DNA from 3 places in the Brevibacillus sp. Leaf182 genome. Region 2 is predicted to be linked to each of the others. Evidence: riboswitches for the same ligand, from Rfam matches in the RefSeq annotation. Region 2 holds a riboswitch; each other region holds the start of a gene.

Region 1 (4,152 bases), on a different contig from region 2:
CAGGCCTTGCCAACGGAAACAAGCTATCTGCAAGGACGTTGGCCTATGTGATTGCTGGACATGAAGCTCACCACAGAACCATTTTGAAAGATCGGTATCTAGGGTAGGTCTTGTATGGAGAGATTACAGACAATTGATTATGTTTCGCCACTCGGCATCTTGGAAATCAGTGGGACAGAAGACGGGGTATGTTCGATCATGTTCACAGATCGGGACGAACCCATTTTGCGTGAACAAGAAGACAAATGTCTAGAGCCTCTCCTCGTTTGTCGGCAACAGTTGGACGAATATTTTTCCGGCGAGAGACAGTCCTTTTCTGTTCCCCTGTGTATGAAAGGGACAGACTTTCAGAAAACAGTCTGGCACACATTGACCACCCTTCCCTATGCGCACAAGATTACGTACACGGAGCTAGCCGCGTTGATTGGGAAGGAAAATGCGGTGAGGGCTGTCGGGAATGCCAACGGAAAAAATCGGCTGAACATCATCGTACCCTGTCACAGAATTATAGGAGCAAACGGGAGTTTAACAGGCTATTCGGGTGGCTTGTGGCGAAAGGAATGGCTACTGGCCCACGAGCAATGTTCGCAAAACAAGGAAAAATAAGGTAGAATCTGAGAATAGTAGTGAGAAAAGACAATTTCATAGATGGAAACAGGTTCCTTAGGGCGTACCAATTCGCCAAAAGGATAATAGGGAAGCTCGGTGCAATTCCGACACGGTCCCGCCACTGTAAGAGGAGAGTCAGCGTCCAACGAGCCACTGGTCTATCAAAATAGACGGGGAAGGCGACGCTAGACGATGAACCCATAGTCAGGAGACCTGCCTGTTTCGACGACACTGATAGACCTACGGGAGATAGGGAGGTGTTAGAGATGGCTTGCAAAAAACAGCGAGTGGACAAGTGCGTCCCTCCTTTTCTGGCATTTTCTAACGATCGTCACGGTCGAACGGAAAATGCTCTTTTTATTTTGGGCAGGATAAAAGAAAAGGAGGGCGTGCGATGATGCAACTTATGATTTGCCAATGGTGCGGATATGTCGAGGAACAAGAGCTGCCTGAGGAATGCCAGGAGGGCGTGTTTCATTGCACTTGCTGCAGTATGGAAGAGGTAGAAAGTCTGTTCACCCACAATTGAAAGTCTGGCCAAATCAGCTTGCAATCAGAAAAGAAAGAATTTTGTTGACGCTTGCCTTGGAATTTCTTAGAATAAAGCTCAACAGCATAAATGGTTCTTATCCAGAGAGGTGGAGGGTCTGGCCCGATGAAGCCCAGCAACCGTTGCATATTGCGACAAGGTGCCAATTCCTGCGAGACGTTTCGTCTCGATAGATAAGAAGCGGGTTACTCCATTAGTAGATGAACCTTCTTCTTAGCGAAGAAGGTTTTTTTCAATTTCATATTTTCTTTATCCAGAGAGGTGGAGGGACTGGCCCGATGAAGCCCGGCAACCGTCACGCATATTTTGTGACAAGGTGCCAATTCCTGCAGGACATATACGTCCTGGTAGATAAGGAGGAGGAGCAGTAGCTGCTAACAAGCCTTCTTCTTATCGAAGATGGCTTTTCTTTTTATCTAAAATTCGGGGTATGGGGTGGTCAGGATGAGTGCAGAAGTGGTACGCGTGGGATTATTGGGATTGGGGACAGTGGGTGGAGGCGTAATCAAAACAATCCGTTCGCAACAGGAGAAGCTGGCTTCTCGTCTGGGTAAACGAATTGAGATCGTCAAGGCATTGGTGCGTGACTCGGAAAAAGAGCGGGCGGTTCCTATCGACCCGACTTTACTGACAACAGACTTTGAGGATGTATTGAACAGCGATGTGGATATCGTGGTGGAGGTCATGGGCGGTGTAGAACCTACCTATGACTACGTCCGTGCTTTCATCGAAAAGGGATGCCATGTAGTAACTGCCAACAAAGAACTTCTGGCGAAAAAAGGAACAGAGCTAGTCGATTTGGCCAATCAGCATCAAGTGCATCTTGCCTATGAAGCGAGTGTGGCAGGGGGCATCCCGATCTTGAGCGTGCTCCGGCAGTTCCTGCGCACGAACGATATTCAAGGTGTTCGCGGTATTCTCAACGGAACAACGAACTTCATTTTGACGAAAATGGAGGCAGAGCAGCTCTCTTACCAGGAGGTGCTCAAGCAAGCGCAGGAGCTGGGCTATGCGGAAGCAGACCCTCGTTCGGATGTAGAAGGCTTTGATGCCATGTACAAGTTGTATATCTTGGCACAGCTTGTTTACGGAGAATCACTGCCTTTAGCAGATGTTGTTCGCAAAGGAATTGCAGATTTGTCAGCAGGTCACATTCGGATTGCGAGCGAGCTGGGATACCGGATCAAGCTGATCGCGCAGGCCTATCAAGCTGAGAAAGGAATTCGCCTATCTGTTGAACCAACCATGCTTCCGCTGAGCCATCCGTTGGCGCAAATCCACGACGCGTTTAATGCTGTACAGCTATCCGGCAACATCGTGGGAGACTTGTTGTTTACAGGAAGAGGGGCAGGAGAGCTCCCTACAGCGAGTGCTGTCGTCGAGGATTTGGCCTATTTATTGACACAGCCATTCACACCGCATCCTACCTGGAAAGAAAAAACGGCTGCCAAAGCTGGTGTCACGGTGGACTCGGAAGAACACGTCCTGTGTTATATGGAGGGCTCATGTCATACTGCTACGCCAGACCGTGTCTTGCATTTCCTTCAGCAGGCAGGAGTCAACGTGCATAAACTAAAGGTCCAATTCGACTTGGGAGGCGTCTTGCGCGCAGGTTTGATCGTGACAGGAATCAGTGAAGAGCACGAGTCCCTATTGAAAAATGATTTTGGCTTAGAAGTGCGCTGCTTCCCGATTATCGAATCTGCGTAAGAAAAAGGAATCACAAGAAGAGCCGTATTTCTGGTTAGCTAGAAACACGGCTTCTTTTGTCAGGGGGCAGTCTCCACCGCTTTTGCACGCGGCTGTACACGCCCGTCGCTTTGGATGTCAACACTCACAGAAATGGATTCAATCCGTTTTAGCAGGGCAGCGCCGTTGCTTTCATTCATGGGTACAGCTTGTCCCAATTCTGCGTGAAACGGAAGCATCGTCAGCTCACAATCACCACTTTTCGTACAGCTTGCTTGCAGAACCATCGTTTCCCAAGTCTTGGGTTCGTTTGATCGTGTGAAAATGAAATTGCCGAGACTGTACGCAATCCATTTGTCGTTGTATCGTTCAAAGCCTTGAAGGACATGAGGATGACCGCCAACAATCAAATCTGCACCAGCATCGATGTAGGCACGAGACAACTCTTTTTGATGATCGACAGGATAATCGGAGCGTTCCTTGCCCCAGTGTGCAATCACCACGACGAGATCTGCTTGGTTGTTCGCATCTTGGATCGCTTTCACTGCTAGCGTAGGATCATAGGAAGCGGCCATACCTGCCTGGGAATTCCCTGCATACCAGCTCGTTTCGGGAATGACCCTGCTGAAGCCGAGAATCGCGATCTTGATGCCGTTCTTTTCTATCAATACAGGAGAATAGGCACGGCTGGCATCCTTTCCGGCGCCGACGTATGCAATCCGGTTTTTGTCCAAAGCGTCAAAGGTATCCAGCAATCCCGGAACTCCTTGGTCCATGGAGTGATTATTGGCGAGATTCACCACATCAATCCCAGCGTTTTTCATGGCAGGAACAGCAAGTGGCGACGACTTGTAGACATACGCCTTGTTCTGTGCAGCAACACCTGTTTCGGTGATCGGTGTCTCCAAATTGGCAATCGTGATATCATCTTGTAAAAAGAGCGAGCTTACATGCTTGTATGGGTAGTCATAGCTGTTTGCGAGTAACGTTTTCTCTACATTTCCTGACATCATGATGTCACCGACAAAGGTGAGCTGCACTGAAGTCTTTTGGTTCACGGTATTGTCAGGAGCAGGCTGCGTGTTCGGGTTGGTATGTTCTCTATCCATGGCAGTTTGGAATAGGTAGTAGGTTCCGACGACGAAGATGGCCAACACGCTAAAAAGGAGCGTGCTCTTCCCAGCACGTACCCATTTTCTACGTGAGTGCTTGCGCCGAGCCTTTACCCGGCTTGATCTGGTCTCGTTCATTTTTCCCCCTTGTCTTTCTATCCTTACATAAATGAATTTTGATATTCTATAAGT
Region 2 (4,152 bases):
CGTATCAAACGAAAAGGGGTCCATATGTATGGGCTATATCATCCTAGGCGATTCGGAACACACGTGGTTTCTCTGTGTGTGGGAGGAAAGAGAGGTCTACATGCGCGGACGCTTCTTCCATACCAATATCGCTTGCCAACAGCAATGCCTCTTCCTGGAAGGTCGGCGTACAGCTTCCTTCATTCAGTTCACAGAGACGCTTCAATCGCTTCAGTCTCTCTGCGGACTTCTCCACTCTCATGCATTCGTTCGTCAGCTCACAAACGTTAACGTGACGAGCATCAGCGATCATGCTGATATCATTCACATGGACAATCAGTCTTTTGCCTTCTTCTGTTACAAATCCGATCGAGCAAAAATGCGCACCTGACATTTCCAACCGAGTGAGAACAGCATTGGCGTAAACTTCTCCCGTCCGCAAGCGAATCTGGCTTGCTTCAATGGCTCCGCCGATTTTCCGCTCGTTGGAGATCACCGTATACATATCCGTGTAACCGTTAATCTGATAGCGCATGGTACCCTCCCGCTCTCGCTGAGACTAATTATCATTAACAACAATGACATCGTATAATGAAAATCATTATCTGTCAATAATGAGAATGATTTTTATTCTAGAAGAAAAAAGCCACACTCCATTTATATGGTAGTGTGGCCAATTTGCCTCGCTTTTATTTGGTTTTCGTAAATAACCCTAACTGCTCAATCCGTTGGACCGCTTCTGCGAGACGATCTTCACTGGATAACAAAGCCGCTCTCACATAGCCCTCACCTGTCGGACCAAAGCCATTTCCCGGCGCTACGACAACATGCGCTTTTTCCAAAAGCAGGTCAGAGAACTCCACGGATGTGAAGCCGCTTGGAACAGGAAGCCAAGCAAAAAACGAACCTTGTGATGGTGGAGCCTGCCAGCCAATCCGATGCAGATTGGAGTACAAGGCATTGCGGCGGCTTTCGTAGACAGCGACGAGGTCGCGAACGCACTGCTGCGACTCCGTCATCGCTTTGGCTGCCGCCATCTGTACCGCTCCGAACAGACTGACGAAGTAATGGTCCTGAATGAGATTGATCAGACGTACCAGCTCGCGATTCCCTACCATGGCACCAACACGCCAGCCTGCCATGTTGTACGTTTTAGACAAGGTATAGAATTCTACGCCCACTTCTTTTGCTCCAGGAACCTGCATGAAGCTGACTGGCTTTTTCCCGTCATAGCTGATCGCCCCGTAGGCAAAGTCGTGGCAGACGACGATTTCATGTTTTCGCGCAAAACGAATGGTCTCCTCATAAAACTCAAGTGGTGCGTTGACTGCTGTTGGATTGTTCGGATAGTTGAGAAACATCAGTTTCGCTCGATCCAAATCAGCTTGGGAGAGCTGGCTGTAGTCTGGCAAAAAGTCATTTTCCGCCTTCAGCGGCATCATGGCCATCCGTCCGTTTACGACAGCAACCCCCGACCAATAATCCGGATAGCCTGGGTCCGGAACCAGTGCAACATCGCCTGCGTTCATGAGTACTTGGCAAATCTCTACGAGTCCGGTTTTGCTGCCGAACAATATCGCTACTTCTTCCTCCGGATCGAGGTCCACATCAAATTCTTGCTTATACCAATGAGCCACTGCCTGCTTCAGTTCCACACGTCCCTGAAAAGGCGGATATTTGTGATGGAGTGGTTGTGCCGCTTGTGCCTGTAATTCTTCAATAATGTGCGGCGGAGTCGGCAAATCGGGATTGCCCTGCCCCAGGTTAATGACGTCATGGCCTTGCGCAATGACCTTGTTTACTTTTGCAACCAGGGTCGCAAAAAACTGGGTAGGGAGTCGATCAATCATGTCGGAGGGTTGAATGCGCATCTTTCTTCCATTCCTTTCTTGGGGCCCAATACAGTAAAACCCCCTTTTTCCATACAGAAAAAGGGGGAGATCAGCTTGGTCACGTCCTTATCTGTCAGGAAAAAATCCTGCTGGAATTGGCACAGCATCTGTCCATCACATGGAACAGATCCGCTGCCGGGCTTCATAGGGCCAGTCCCTCCACCTCTCTGAATAAGTCAAACACACGGAATATACTGTTTTTTCGTCTATATCATACTACTTGAGCACGTATACCGTGTCAAGATACTTGATTCTGTACGGGTACTTGATGCCTTCTTTTTTGAAAAGAGGTGTGGAAGGCAAAGAATGCGACAGACACCAACGACAAGCCTGCCATCACGAACAATAGTCCCTGCGCATGAATCGATTGGAAAATGAATGCGCCAAGCAATGGTCCGAGCATCCGTCCAGCTGATCCAGTCCCTGCTATCAGCCCTTGAATGAAGCCTTCTCGTCCCTCTGGCGTAAACTGTGCAGCAACAGCCGGCACCGCTGGCCACACGAGCATTTCTCCCAGCGTCATGATGAACATGCCTGCCACAAAGCCTGCATAAGCCGTTGATTGAGACAAAATCAGCATCGACAAGGCAAAAATATAAGCACCCAAGAGCATTTGAGCTTTTAGCGTACGGGCAAAGCGTCGAATGACCCACGCAATCAACGGCTGACCGAACAGGATCAAACCACCATTCAGCGTCCACAACAGACTGTATTGACGGAGTGTAATGCCCAGGGATTGCATGTAAGTCGACAGCACCGTCGTCCACTGTACATAGACAATCCAGCTAATTAATAGCCCCCCGCATAATAGCAGCAGAGCCCCCCATACCACCTTTGACTCTTGCTGTGGTTGTCGCAGCACATCACCAGTTGCTTGCTCAGACATGCTTTGTCCAGTCGTCGAGTTTCGGCTTTGTTGTTCCACCATTTTTAACTGACGCGGTAAAATGAGCATGAACATGGCGAGAACGATCACTTGTGAAATGGCATTACCGAAAAACGTCCAGGCAAATGACACACTTGCCAAGAAGCCGCCCAACGCAGAACCGGCAGCTACCCCCACATTGAGGGAGACATAAATCAGATTAATTCCTTTCCGTCCTCCGTCCGGCCATAACACGACGGCCAGTGCATTCATCACAGGGGAAAGTGTTCCGTAAAAAAGTCCATTCAGCAGAAGCAACGCAACATAAATCGTAAAATCTTGTGTAACACCTAAGCCGATCGATATCAGAATAACGCCGATGGAACCGACAATGATGGTGCGCATTTTGCCCCAGCGGTCAAACATCATCCCGCCGACAATACTCCCGATCAGGAATGCGCCTTGATTTAAAAGCAACAAGAAGCCGGCTACAGTCAGCGGCTTTCCGAGATGGTTGTGAATATAGATCGTGACTAGCGGCCAAATACACGCCATTCCAGTAGAAAAAATGACGGCAGCAATCGCCAATAAACGAATGCTGCTTGGATAGGATTCCCACTTTTGCCTCATGCCTTACTTCTCTCCCCGATGGAAATCGCCGCTTTTTCCGCCTGTTTTGGATTGCAAACTGGTCGGACCGATTATCATTTCTTTATCCATGGCTTTGCACATGTCATACACCGTCAAAGCCGCTACGCTGACAGCGGTCAACGCCTCCATCTCGACGCCTGTTTTCCCTGTCGTCTTCACGGTTCCTGTAATCGCAAGCGTCGTTTCATCTACAAAAGCAAACTGTATGTCGATGCCAGTCAATGGCAGCGGATGACACATCGGGATGATTTCCCACGTCTTTTTGGCAGCCATGACACCTGCTACCTGCGCTACGGCGAGTACATCGCCCTTTTCGATTCGACCTTCGCGGATTCGGGCGAGGGTTTCGGGTTTCATGCTGATTTGGCTCTCGGCTACAGCCACCCGTTTTGTGACGTCCTTCTCAGACACGTCTACCATCCGCGCTCGATTTTGTTCATTAAAATGTGTTAATTGATCAGTCATACGAGTATCGTTCCTCCTCTATCTCCTCCTACCTTACTCCCGCCGCTGGATAAAAGCAATGGGAATGTAGACGACATTGTTTCGTTATCTTGCTCATCCACTCCTTAAAACGTACGAAGAGCAAATGCTGGAGGTATACTGTGCGTACACAGCTCAAAGGAGGCGTATGGAAATGGAAACGATGAAGGATCAAACGATACGTTGGTCAATGCTTGTGCATGGTGATTGGACCATTTATTTAGCTGCCACGGCTGCCGGGCTTTGTTATGTTGGCTCGGTCAACCAGCCTTTTTCCGAATT
Region 3 (4,152 bases), on a different contig from region 2:
CTATGTACAAAATAAGGACAGGGTAAATAAAAGTGCACAGTTGGCGGTGCTGGTGACTTATCTTATCTATTTATTGGTCATGATCGTGTCCTTGGTCTTTTTTAGCCAAGGTCAGCTCATGAGGACGATCTGGGCGACACTCAATCTGCAAAAGATGGTGTATCTCCCCATTCTGGAAAGATTTGAGCTGGTCGTTATCTCGCTGTGGCTTATCGTCATCTTGCCGAATATCATGCTGTATTTGTGGTGCTCGGCGCGAGGGCTCAAGCGTTTGTTCAGCTTCAACTTGCGAAGTTCATTGTATTGGATTTTATCGGTGATTTATCTTGCTTCCTTGACGATGCTTTCCAGACAGCAGATGAATTGGCTTTTTACTGTGCATGGGAAAATTAGCATATGGGTTGTGTACCTGTACCCCTATTTTTTGTACGTCATGGTCTTGCTGAAGCAGCGAACGCAACGGGCAAAATCGAAGAGCAAAGGAGAGAGTGCCTGATGCTTGATGAGCGGAAAAAGAGGTTGTCCTTCATCAAACGGTTTTTGGCGTTGTGGTGTTCTGGTGTCATAATAGTCACAGGCTGTGGAGATCGGCAGATTTTTGATGAAACTGGACTTGCCACAGCTGTCGGCTATGACTTGTTAAAGGATGGAAACATTCGTGGGACTGCAATCATGCCCTCCATTAATCCAGAGGCAAAAAAAAAGATACAGATTTTCTCAGCAATGGGGGAGACCAGCAAATCAATCCGGGATCGGGTTAATTTACAATCAGATAAAAGAGTGTTGGGTGGGCAGATTCGTGTCGCCCTCTACAGTGAAAACTTGGCAAAACGCGGGCTTGGCAGTATCGTTGACACGCTGTATCGGGATTCCTCTATTTCCAGCAGGGTTTATCTTTGCCTATTTGAAGGCGAAACATATGATATGTTAACGTATCCCTATTCTGAAGAAGGGAATATCGGAATCTATTTATACCGTATGATTGAGCAAAATATTGAAGGGGAAAAAATTCCGTCTTCCACCATGCATGAGTTTTTTCGGGCCTATTATGACAAAGGAATCGACCCGATCATGCCGTACATTGCAAGAAAGGGAAATGAGCTGCAAATCAAGGGTATCGCATTATTTCAAGGGGAGCGTTATGTAGGGTGGATCACACCAAAGGAAGCCTTTTTAATCAAGCTCATGCATGGAAAGTTCAGCATTGGCAGCTACGATACTTCTGTTCCTGCTCGTATTTTTGGGGAGGAGCCAAAGAGCCGCGGAAGTAAAAAAGACCGTGTGCAGCTTGTCTTTGACACCATTTCCAGCAAATCTAAAATTGATCTGACCCAAGTGTCCCCCCGGTCTTTGATATTGATATACGATTACATGCGAGAATTTTGGAATTAACCCTTCCGCTGAAGCTAGAGAATGCAAAGCTGATGAAAATCATGGAGAATGCACTGGATAAAGAGATCGAAAAAGAATTGCAGAAAGTAGTCAGTAAATTGCAGGGCCTCGATGTCGATCCCGCTGGATTCGGGATGGTGTATCGTGCAAATAGAAGAGGGATGGCAAACATGACGCAGGCCGAGTGGAGAAAAATGTTCAAGGAAGCAAAGTTTCGCTTTCACGTAAAGTCAACAATCATCCGCAACGGCGTCATGGATTAAAAAACTTTTTCCTGCTATTACTATTGACGTGATATTTTCAAAAAGGATATAATCCGTTTTGTATCATCATGAAATAGAAAAAACGAACATAATATACGTAGATATCTTTCTTATCAAGAGAGGCGGAGGGACAGGCCCTATGAAGCCCGGCAGCCGGTTCATTTTCGAATGAACGTCGCGGTGCCAATTCCTACAGGATTGTTTGGATCTTGTGTAGATGAGAAGGGTGGATGCGAACGTATACATTGCGTTGCAGCCCCTTTTTCGTTTATTGAAAAAGGGGTTTTCATATTTTATCAAGATTGTGGTCGGGAGGTGGATGCGTTGATCCAACTGCGTCATTTGCATAAAAGCTATCAAGTACAAGGTAAAACCATCCCAGCATTAACGGGGATCGACCTTTCCATAGAGCAAGGAGAAATATACGGGATTATCGGACACTCTGGTGCAGGGAAAAGTACGTTGATCCGGTGCATCAATTTGCTGGAGCGCCCAACTTCTGGGGAAGTTATTGTGGACGGCGTCGATTTGACTAGGCTGGATGAAGGGAAGCTGCAAGAAAAGCGCCGCTCAATCGGCATGATTTTTCAGCACTTCAACTTGCTGTCTTCTTCGACAGTCGGTGAAAATGTCGCTTTTCCGCTCAAGCTGGCCAAGCGTCCGAAGGCAGAGATTGAGAAGAAAGTAAACGAGCTGCTGAAGCTGGTTGGCTTGGAGGCACATAAGGACAAATATCCGTCCCAACTGTCTGGCGGACAGAAGCAGCGTGTCGGGATCGCCCGGGCGCTCGCGAATGATCCAAAAGTGCTGCTCTGTGACGAAGCTACATCGGCTCTCGATCCGCAGACGACGAACTCCATTCTGGCACTGCTCTTGGACATCAACCGCAAGCTGGGCTTGACCATTGTGTTGATTACCCACGAGATGCACGTCATTCGCTCCATTTGTGATCGTGTCGGCGTAATTGACGGCGGAAAGATCGTCGAGTCGGGTAACGTACTGGATGTATTCCTTCGTCCGAAGCATCCAACGACACAGGAATTCGTGGAACAAGTAGCAGATTCTACAGAGCTGAGAGAAGCAGTCGAGCACGAAAAGGCTTCGGGGAACCGGACCATTGCTCGTGTCACCTTCCTCGGAGAAAAAACGTACCAGCCGATCCTGTTCCAAACGATGCAAGAGACCGGTACGGTGTTCAGCATTTTGCAGGGAACAATCTCCCGCATGAAAGATACGCCGTATGGTCAGTTGGTGATCGAGCTGGAAGGCGATGTTGCACAGAATCAAAAGACCATTGAGACGCTGCGCCAACGTGGCTTGGAAGTAGAGGTGATATAAATGGACTGGACATTCGAGAATGTGGATTGGGCTGAAATCGGCGTAGGTACGATGGACACGCTCACGATGCTCGGCTTTTCCACCCTGTTTACCGTCCTGATTGGTTTGCCATTGGGAATCGTTCTGTTTTTGACTTCACGCGGACAGCTTCTGCAAAACCGCACTTTTTATACGATCGCATCATTCGTTGTCAACGTATTGCGCTCGGTACCGTTTATCATTTTGATGATTTTGCTGATTCCTGTGACGAAAATGATCGTAGGAACCTCACTCGGCGTACTGGGTGCCATTCCGCCGCTCGTATTTGGTGCCGCTCCGTTTTTCGCACGCTTGGTGGAAACCTCTCTGCGTGAGATTGATAAAGGCGTGATTGAGGCCGCACAATCTATGGGGGCGTCCAATTGGCAGATCGTCTGGAATGTCCTTTTGCCAGAGTCTAGATCTGGACTGATCGCAGGTATTACGATCACGACGGTTACGCTGGTCTCCTATACCGCAATGTCTGGGGTAATTGGCGGTGGTGGTTTGGGTGACTTGGCGATCCGATACGGTTATCAGCGTTTCCAAACCGATGTCATGATTGTGACTGTTGTTATTTTGCTGGTGATGGTACAGATCTTACAAACGCTGGGGGACCGTCTGGTTCTGAAATTCAGCCGCAAATAGATCTTTCCATATAGATTTTCAAAAAATAAGACTAAATACATGCAAGGGGGAAATCATTCATGAAAAAGCTAGTCGTATCTGTACTTTCTACTGTATTGGCATTTTCTTTGGCAGCTTGCGGAGGCAAAACGGAAACAGCACCTGCTCCGGCTGAAGGCGGCGCACAAGGCGGACAACAGGAAGTAACATTGAAGGTAGGCGCTTCTCCCGTTCCACATGCAGCAATCTTGAAATTCGTTCAACCAAAACTGAAAGAACAAGGCGTGAACCTGGAAATTAAAGAGTTCACCGATTACGTACAACCTAACGTTCAAGTGAACGAGAAACAACTCGACGCTAACTTCTTCCAGCACAAGCCTTACCTGGAAGACTTCAATAAAGGACAAAACATGAATCTGGAGCCAGTAGTGGCTGTACACATTGAGCCATTCGGCGCTTACAGCAAAAAAGTAAAATCTGTGGATGAATTAGCTGATGGCGCAACAATCGCGCT

What was found. Region 2 has a riboswitch for S-adenosylmethionine ahead of ASG16_RS16680 (pyridoxal phosphate-dependent aminotransferase). Riboswitches for the same ligand answer to the same signal wherever they lie in the genome.
Region 1: it holds a riboswitch for S-adenosylmethionine, as region 2 does, so the genes downstream of both, ASG16_RS22250 (homoserine dehydrogenase family protein) here and ASG16_RS16680 (pyridoxal phosphate-dependent aminotransferase) in region 2, are expected to answer to the same signal.
Region 3: it holds a riboswitch for S-adenosylmethionine, as region 2 does, so the genes downstream of both, ASG16_RS02380 (methionine ABC transporter ATP-binding protein) here and ASG16_RS16680 (pyridoxal phosphate-dependent aminotransferase) in region 2, are expected to answer to the same signal.

Annotation. Positions count from the first base shown of each region.
Region 1 is NZ_LMPN02000031.1:166,953-171,104, forward strand. It holds gene ASG16_RS22240 (DinB family protein) at 1-107, shown strand, start outside; gene ASG16_RS22245 (methylated-DNA--[protein]-cysteine S-methyltransferase) at 115-606, shown strand; cobalamin riboswitch at 640-844, shown strand; gene ASG16_RS31565 (hypothetical protein) at 1,004-1,138, shown strand; SAM riboswitch class I at 1,233-1,339, shown strand; SAM riboswitch class I at 1,406-1,517, shown strand; gene ASG16_RS22250 (homoserine dehydrogenase family protein) at 1,604-2,869, shown strand; gene ASG16_RS22255 (CapA family protein) at 2,929-4,098, opposite strand.
Region 2 is NZ_LMPN02000024.1:76,791-80,942, forward strand. It holds gene ASG16_RS16675 (hypothetical protein) at 44-514, opposite strand; gene ASG16_RS16680 (pyridoxal phosphate-dependent aminotransferase) at 669-1,850, opposite strand; SAM riboswitch class I at 1,935-2,049, opposite strand; gene ASG16_RS16685 (MFS transporter) at 2,110-3,366, opposite strand; gene moaC (cyclic pyranopterin monophosphate synthase MoaC) at 3,370-3,852, opposite strand; gene ASG16_RS16695 (methylated-DNA--[protein]-cysteine S-methyltransferase) at 4,025-4,152, shown strand, end outside.
Region 3 is NZ_LMPN02000014.1:60,412-64,563, reverse strand. It holds gene ASG16_RS02390 (GerAB/ArcD/ProY family transporter) at 1-496, shown strand, start outside; gene ASG16_RS02385 (Ger(x)C family spore germination protein) at 496-1,392, shown strand; gene ASG16_RS31475 (Ger(x)C family spore germination C-terminal domain-containing protein) at 1,383-1,655, shown strand; SAM riboswitch class I at 1,763-1,879, shown strand; gene ASG16_RS02380 (methionine ABC transporter ATP-binding protein) at 1,980-2,993, shown strand; gene ASG16_RS02375 (methionine ABC transporter permease) at 2,994-3,659, shown strand; gene ASG16_RS02370 (MetQ/NlpA family ABC transporter substrate-binding protein) at 3,719-4,152, shown strand, end outside.